DNA from 2 places in the Allobrachymonas denitrificans genome. Region 2 is predicted to be linked to the other one. Evidence: predicted binding sites of a transcription regulator. Region 2 holds the regulator's gene; the other holds the start of a gene.
What was found. Region 2 encodes HrcA, which represses chaperone genes, less so after heat shock. Its sites were predicted from a motif close to TTAGCACTCNNNNNNNNNGAGTGCTAA; they were not measured.
Positions count from the first base shown of each region.

Region 1 (4,209 bases), 680 kb from region 2:
CCGAATCCCCTGTCGAAACCCCCGTTGCCGAGGCAGCGCCGGAGACGACTGCGGAGACGGGCGTGCAGGCTGCGCCCGAAGCTCCGGCAACCGAACAGGTCCCCGCCTCCGGTGGCTGGCTCAACCGCCTGCGCCGCAGTTTCGGGGGCGACGAAGCAAGCCCGGCCAGTGCCGACGCCCCGGCCGCCTCCGGCGAACTACCGCTGGCCGAGCAGGCCCTGATCCAGGCGCTGCAGCACGATGCCATGGACAGCAGTTTCGCCGCGCTGGAGCCCACGCCCATCGACGAAGCCGCCCTGACCGAAGCCGCCCTCGCGGCTACACCGGAAGAAGCCGACGATGTGCCAGCCAGCAGCAAGTCGCCGGCGCCGCGCCACGCCGAACAGGCACCTGCCGCCACTCCCGAGGCGCAAACGCCCGCCGCGGCATCGGCATCGGCATCGGCATCCGCAGACGAGCCGGTCGCCGACGACGAAGCGGCTGCAGCTGACACCGCCACCCGCGCCGGCTGGTTCAACCGCCTCAAGACCGGTCTGCGCCGCACCGGCAGCAGCATCACCACCGTCTTTACCGGCACCCGAATCGACGAGGAACTCTACGAAGACCTCGAGGCCGCCCTGCTCATGGCCGATGCCGGCGTGCAGGCCACCGAATACCTGCTGGAAGACCTCAAGCGCCGCGTCAAGGCCGCCAAGGCCACCGATCCGGCGCAGGTGCGCACCCTGCTGACCGATGCCATTGCCGAACTGCTGCAGCCGCTGGAAAAGCAACTGGTGATCGGCGAGCACACGCCCACCGTGATCATGGTGGCTGGCGTCAACGGCGCCGGCAAGACCACCTCCATCGGCAAACTCACCAAGCACCTGAGCGACCACCGGCAAAGCGTGCTGCTGGCTGCTGCCGACACCTTCCGTGCCGCTGCCCGCGAGCAGCTCGCCATCTGGGCCGACCGCAACACGGTCGAGATCGTCAGCAACGCCGGTGGGGACCCGGCGGCCCTGAGCTTCGATGCCGTCGCCGCTGGCCGCGCGCGCGGCAAGAACGTGGTGCTGGTCGATACTGCCGGCCGCCTGCCCACCCAGCTGCACCTGATGGACGAGCTCAAGAAGATCCGCCGCACCATCACCAAGGCCTACGTCACCGCACCGCACGAGGTGCTGCTGGTGATCGACGGCAACACCGGCCAGAACGCGCTGGCACAGGTCAAGGCGTTCGACGACGCACTGGAACTGACCGGCCTGATCGTGACCAAGCTCGACGGCACCGCCAAGGGCGGCGTGCTGTGCGCGATTGCGCGCGAGAAACCGGTTCCGGTGTATTTCGTCGGTGTGGGCGAAAAACTGGAAGACCTGGAAACCTTCAATGCGCGCGAATTTGCGCAGGCGCTGCTGGGTTGAGCGGCATTTCCCGGAGCTGTCGCGCATCCGGGGCAGTGTCCTACGCCGCGTGGAGGGCCCAGGCATCAGAATGTGCAACAAGGCGTAGAAGCATTTGCCCCGATGGCTCTCGCAATTCTGCGACAGCCCCTGATTTGTTACAGGTTTTCCCGGCAGATTTAGCACTCGACTTTCAGGAGTGCTAATATCTTTCGCCAATGAGGAACATCTCGGCAAGAGATGTATCCAATACCCTGAAAGGAGTGAAGACACATGGCTGATAGGGCTGTTGCCTCCACCAAGACCCAAGACATTGCCATTGCCCCCAACTGGTCGGCAGTGGCCACCTTGCCCGCACTGGGCAATCTTGACGCGTACATCAGCGCGGTCAACCGCATGCCCATGCTCACGCCCGAGCAGGAGCATGACTACGCCAAGAAACTGAAAGACCACAACGACCTGGACGCCGCCGGTCGCCTCATCATGTCGCACCTGCGTCTGGTGGTGGCCGTGTCGCGCCAGTACCTGGGCTATGGCCTGCCGCACGGCGACCTGATCCAGGAAGGCAACATCGGCCTGATGAAAGCCGTCAAGCGCTTCGATCCGGATCAGGGCGTGCGCCTGGTGAGCTACGCCATGCACTGGATCAAGGCCGAGATCCACGAGTACATCCTGAAGAACTGGCGCATGGTCAAGGTCGCCACGACCAAGGCGCAGCGCAAGCTGTTCTTCAACCTGCGCAGCAAGAAGCAGGGCTTCAAGGCCATCGCCGGCCTGGACGATGCGGCCATGCACCGCGACACGCTCACCGAGCAGGAAATCGACATCATCGCGAAAGACCTCAACGTCAAGCGCGAGGAAGTGATGGAGATGGAAACGCGCATGAGCGGCGGCGATGTGCTGCTCGATCCGGCTCCCAGCGATGACGGCGAGCAGGCCTTCGGCCCGATCGCCTACCTGAGCGATGCCAGCCACGAGCCCACCGCCATGCTGGAAGCCCAGCAACGCGACGTGATGGCCACCGACGGCATCGCCGCCGCGCTCGACACGCTCGACCCGCGCAGCCGCCGCATCGTGGAACAGCGCTGGCTGGCCGTGAACGACGACGGCTCCGGCGGCATGACGCTGCACGAACTGGCCGCCGAGTACGGCGTGAGCGCCGAGCGCATCCGCCAGATCGAGTCGGCGGCCATGAAGAAGATGAAGACGGCGCTGGTGGAGTATGCCTGAGCCCTAGGCGCCTGACAGCCTGTGGGGCCGCTCGGATGAGCGGCCTTTTTCATGGGTGCTGCAGGATACGCGGCCACAGCGATTGCGGAATCCGGCCCGGAACGTCACTCTGCGCCACTGGTGTGCCGGCGGGGGAATGTCCTGCGCACCATTGTGCGGTTGCCCGAAGATTTTCCGTCAGCGCTTCGCTTGTCCGAAAAACCGCAGTTCTACAATGAACTGTTCGCCCCCCCGGAAAGTGAAATCCCCCATGAACTCCCATGCCCTGATGCTGATGGCCATTCCTGCGCTGGTGGCGCTGGCTGGCGGGGTTCTCGCGGCGGTCTGGGCCCCGAGCCACCAGACGCGCAGCATGATCCAGCACTTTGCGGCAGGCGTGGTGCTGGCAGCGCTGGCCGTCGAGCTGCTGCCGGAAATCGCACGCGAGCATCCGGCCCCCTGGCACGTATTGGCGGCCTTTGCAGCCGGCAGCATGTTCATGTACGGACTCAAGCTCTGGACCATGAAGCTGGAACATGCCGAAGAGCAGCGCGCGATTGCCAGCGGCCAGGCCGCTGCCGGCATGGCCACCGGCCTGCTGCTGGCCACCTTCATCGACGTGGCGGTGGACGGCTTCATCATTGGCGCCGGCTTTGCCGCGGGCGGCGAAACCGGCATGATCCTGGCGCTCGGTCTGTCGGTGGAACTGCTGTTCCTCGGCCTGGCGCTGGCCTCCGACAGCATCCGCGGCTGGAAGATCATTGCCGTGTCCGGCGCGCTGGGGCTGACGGTGCTGTGCTGCGCCCTGGCGGGCAGCCTGCTGCTGGCGCAGGCTTCGCACGACACCATCGGCACAGTGCTGGCCTTCAGTGCGGCCGCCCTGCTCTACCTGGTGACGGAAGAGCTGCTGATGGAGGCGCACGAGGTGGAAGAAAAACCGTTCTTCACGCTGGTGCTGTTTGCAGGCTTCCTGGTGTTCTGGGCCATCCAGTTGTTCGGGCAAGGCTGAACCCCGCCTCAAGAGGGCGCAACGGCGGCTGGCGTTCGGCCAGCGTGCGCGCGGAGGCCTCCCGTCGCCAGTGGGCGTTTAAGACTCGGCCAGCAGCGCTTTCACATCCGCTGCCACCAGTTCCGGTTTGGCGCCGTAGTTGCTGTGCAGGCGCATGCGGCCCTGCTTGTCGATCAGCAGCGTGCCGGCGGTGTGGTCCATGGTGTAGTGCTCGGGCTTGCTGCCCGGCACTTTCTTGTAGTACACGCGGTAGCCGGGCGCAATGGTCTTGCGCAGCTCTTCCGGCGTGGGCACCAGCGCCAGAAAATCCGGGCCGAAGTTGGCCATGTATTCCTTGAGCAGCGCCGGCGTATCGCGCTCGGGATCGACGGTGACGAAAATGACCTGGAAACGGTCGGCATCGGCGCCGAGCAGCTGCTTGACCTGCACCATTTCGGTCAGCGTGGTCGGGCACACATCCGGGCACTGCGTGTAGCCGAAGAACATGCCGATCACCTTGCCGCGGAAGTCGGCGACGCTGCGGCGCTGGCCGTTCATGTCCAGCAGCGAGAAGTCCTTGGCGTATTTGCCGCCGCTGATGTCCAGGCTGTTGAACTTGGCATTGGGCAGGCCGCC
Region 1 covers NZ_CAJQUA010000001.1:1,819,002-1,823,210, forward strand. Annotated here, with positions in the region: gene ftsY (signal recognition particle-docking protein FtsY) at 246-1,397, shown strand; gene rpoH (RNA polymerase sigma factor RpoH) at 1,650-2,606, shown strand; gene KKQ75_RS08455 (ZIP family metal transporter) at 2,857-3,594, shown strand; gene KKQ75_RS08460 (SCO family protein) at 3,673-4,209, opposite strand, start outside.
Region 1: rpoH (RNA polymerase sigma factor RpoH) is a predicted target of HrcA. The motif match lies at 1,556-1,582, and genes of this name have one in related genera.

Region 2 (4,209 bases):
GCGCCACCATGGCCGCACGCTCATACGGGCCGGGCGGGCAGCGGAACGGATTCTCCGGAATCGTCATGATGAAGGTGCCACCATCCTTCATGGCCTGCAATTGGCGCTTGAGCAACTGCGTCTGCGCACCGGCCTTCCAGGCGTGTGGCGCATGCTCGGCGGCTGCCTGGTCATAGCCCTGCAGCTTGTTCCATTGCATGTCCACGCCGGGGGACAGCACCAGCTTGTCCCAGCGCAGGCTACTGCCGTTGGACAACTTCACCGTCCTGCCCCTGGCATCAAGCTGCTCTGCGCTCGCGTGCACCACCTCGATGCCCTGCTTGCGCAAGCCATCAAAGCCATGGCCGAGACTGTCCCACTCGCGCAATCCCGCCAGGTACAGATTGGAAAACGGGCAGGTGTAAAAGCGCTGCGCCGGCTCGACCAGAGTGATCTGCACATCCGGATGGTAGCGGCGCAGATAGCGCGCTGCCGTTGCCCCGCCAAAGCCTCCTCCGACCACCACCACGTGGGCAGATGCCTGGCGCGCCTGCACCAGCGCAGGAGCGCCCAGCAGCATGCCACCGGCCGCCATGCCGCCCAGAACCTGGCGGCGGGAGATGCTGTTGTCATGTGGTTTCATCGGGGCACCTCCGAAAAATATCCGGCGAGATCTCTCAACTCGTCCTCGCTGTAGCCTTTCATCAGGCGCGTCATCACCGTGGCACGCGGATCAATGCCGGCCTTGAAATCCTGCAAACGCTGCAACAGCCTGTCTTTCGGCTGACCGGCGATGGAGGGGATGATTCCGGGCGAACGGCCATCCGTGCCATGACAGTTGGCACAGGTGGCTGCCGCAACCGCCATGGACGACAAATGCGGCTGTTGCTGCGCCATCACCACAGCAGCCGGCGCCAGGCCCAGCAGCAAGGTCGCGATATGAACACTTGCGCTTCCGTAGCGCGCAAGCTTGAAAGGCGTTATTCCACGCCGGGGGGGAGATGAATGCAGATCCAACTGGACACCTCATGACTGATAACTGCGATGGCCGCCGGATCAAAGACGGCAGCCTGTCTGATGATTGCAAGCCGTATGCCCGCGTCGGGATCATAACTGTCTTGCCATGAGGAACCACGCCCTTCCAACTGTTCGTTCTATGCGTGGTTTTTTTAAAAAATCCTGGCTCCACCGCAAAAACTACGCTATACTTCGATGCTTCAGCGGCTGTAGCTCAGTTGGATTAGAGTACTTGGCTACGAACCAAGGGGTCGTGGGTTCGAATCCTGCCAGCCGCGCCAACATTGCAGAACGCCTATCCAGGCGTTTTGTTTTCCTTTCAGCGACTGTAGCTCAGTTGGATTAGAGTACTTGGCTACGAACCAAGGGGTCGTGGGTTCGAATCCTGCCAGTCGCGCCAGAAAGTTCAGAAACGCCTTGCAGCAATGCAAGGCGTTTTTGTTTTTTCCGCTCAGCGCTGGCTCAGCGCATTGCTCACCAGCCGTGAAGCGATGTCCACAATCTCCACCATGCGCTGATACGGCATGCGCACCGGCCCGATCACTCCCAGCGTGCCCACCACCGTGCCATCCACGCTGTAAGGCGCACTCACCACCGAGAGCTCCTCCACCGGCACCACCTGGCTCTCGCCGCCGATGTAGATATGCACGCCCGCCGCCTGGCTCGATTCGTCCAGCAGACGCATCAGTGTGGTCTTCTGCTCGAACAGGTCAAACGCGCGGCGCAACTGCGACATGTCGCTGGAAAAATCGCTCACAGACAGCAGGTTGCGCTCCCCTGCAATCACCACATCCTGCTCATGCTCCTGCATGGCCTCGGTGCTGGCCGCGATGGCGGCCTGCATCAGCGCGGCAATTTCACCACGCAGGGTTTCCACCTCGTCCTTCAGGCGCACGCTCACCTGCTCCAGTGCAAGCCCGCTGTAATGTGCGTTCAGATAATTGGCGGCTTCCACCAGCTGGCTCTGGTCGAAATCGGTTTCGGTAAACAGGACGCGATTCTGCACATCCCCTTCCGGCGAGACGATGATCACCAGCACCCGTTTTTCCGACAGGCGCAGGAATTCGATATGCCGAAAGACGGACCCGCGCCGCGGGCTCATCACCACGCCCACGAACTGCGACAGGCTCGACAGCATGTTGGCAGCATTGGCGATGACCTTCTGCGGCTGCTCGGGCGGCAGGGCGAGCGTGGGCATGGAAACGGACAGATGCGCCGGATCGGCCGTGAGCATGGTGTCCACAAACAGCCGGTAGCCGCGCGCCGTCGGGATGCGCCCTGCGGAGGTATGGGGGCTGGCGATCAGGCCCAGGTTTTCAAGGTCCGCCATCACGTTGCGGATGGTGGCCGGCGACAGTTCCAGCCCCGCGGTTTGCGAGAGCGTACGGGAACCCACGGGCTGGCCGTCCGCGATGTAGCGGTCGACCAGGGTCTTGAGCAGCAACTTGGCACGATCGTCGAGCATGGCGTCACATTTTAATGATCTAATGTAAGTATGAAGCCCCAATTTCACCACGTCGGACTGATTGGAAAATTCCTGCAAAGCAATAACCTGCAGCAGGCTTCTCATTCCGAAGGCACTCCCCCCGAAATCATGCTGGCCGTGGCCGAATGTCTGGAACGCAACGGCTGCCAGGTGGCCATGGAATTCCGCGCGGCCGAGATGACCGGCCTCAATGCCCGCTACCCCTCGCTGGAGATGGTCGAGATCGGCGAACAGTGCGATCTGGCCGTGGTGGTGGGCGGCGACGGTACCATGCTCGGCGCTGCGCGCACGCTGGCTCCTGCCAAGGTGCCGCTCATTGGCATCAACCAAGGACGCCTAGGCTTTATTACTGACATTCCCCTGGGCCGCATCTGTGAAACCCTGCCCCCCATGCTGCGCGGCGAATACATCGAAGACCACCGCAGCATGATGCTGGGCCAGGTCAAGCGTGGCGAAAGCACCGTGTTCGAGGCGATTGCCTTCAATGACGTGGTGATCAACCGCGGCAGCACGGCGGGCATGGTGGAACTGCGCATCGAGGTCGACGGGCATTTCGTGTCCAACCAGCGCGCCGACGGTCTGATCGTGTCCACCTCCACCGGCTCCACGGCCTATTCGCTGTCGGCCGGTGGTCCGCTGCTGCACCCGTCGGTGGCCGGATGGGTGCTGGTGCCGATTGCCCCGCACACCCTCTCCAACCGCCCCATTGTGCTCAGTGATTCGAGCGAAATCAGCATCGAGGTGGTCTCCGGCCGCAAGGCCAGCGCCAACTTCGACACGCAATCGCTTTCCTCGCTGCAATCCGGCGATCGCGTGGTGGTGCGCCGCTCGGATCACGAAGCTCTGTTCCTGCACCCGCGTGGCTGGAACTATTTCGACACCCTGCGCGAAAAGCTGCACTGGAACAGCGGGAGCAACTGACCATGGCGCTACGGCGTATTGCCCTGCAGGATTTCGTGATCGTGCAGGCTCTGGATCTGGACGTTCACAACGGCTTTACCGCGCTCACAGGCGAGACCGGCGCGGGCAAATCCATTCTGGTGGACGCCCTGCAACTGGTGATGGGCGCCCGTGCCGATGCCGGCTTCGTGCGCGAAGGCTGCAATCGCACCGACATCACTGCACATTTCGACATCACCCCTGCGCTGGCACCTCTGCTGGACGAATACGGCATCGAGGCGGATGCCGAAGAAGGCCTGCTGCTGCGCCGCGTGGTTGACAGCCAGGGCAAGAGCCGCGGCTGGATCAACGGCACGCCCGCCACCGCCACGCAGTTGCGTGCGCTGGGCACCCTGCTGGTGGACATCCACGGCCAGCACGCCTGGCAAAGCCTGATGCAGCCGGCAAGCACACGCGCCCTGCTCGACGGCTACGGCCGCATTGACACCACGGCCATCCGCACGCTCTGGCAGCAATGGCAAACTGCCCGCGAGCAGCTGGAGCAGGCCACCCAGGGCCAGGAACAGCGCCAGCAGGAACGCGAGCGCCTGCAGTGGCAGGTCGCCGAAGTCGACAAGCTCGGCCCCCAGGCCGATGAATGGCCCGAACTCAACAGCGAACACCAGCGCCTGGCCCATGCCCAGCAGTTGCTGGATGCCGCAGGCACCGCCCTGCAGGCACTGGAAGGTGAACAGCACGGTCTGCTCGACACCCTGCACACCGCCGTGCACGCACTGCAGGAGCAGGAGCATATCGAGCCGGCCTTTGCCGAATGGACTGCCCTGCTC
Region 2 covers NZ_CAJQUA010000001.1:1,138,255-1,142,463, forward strand. Annotated here, with positions in the region: gene KKQ75_RS05305 (NAD(P)/FAD-dependent oxidoreductase) at 1-622, opposite strand, end outside; gene KKQ75_RS05310 (c-type cytochrome) at 619-909, opposite strand; tRNA gene KKQ75_RS05315 (tRNA-Arg) at 1,200-1,277, shown strand; tRNA gene KKQ75_RS05320 (tRNA-Arg) at 1,319-1,396, shown strand; gene hrcA (heat-inducible transcriptional repressor HrcA) at 1,448-2,461, opposite strand; gene KKQ75_RS05330 (NAD kinase) at 2,492-3,403, shown strand; gene recN (DNA repair protein RecN) at 3,406-4,209, shown strand, end outside.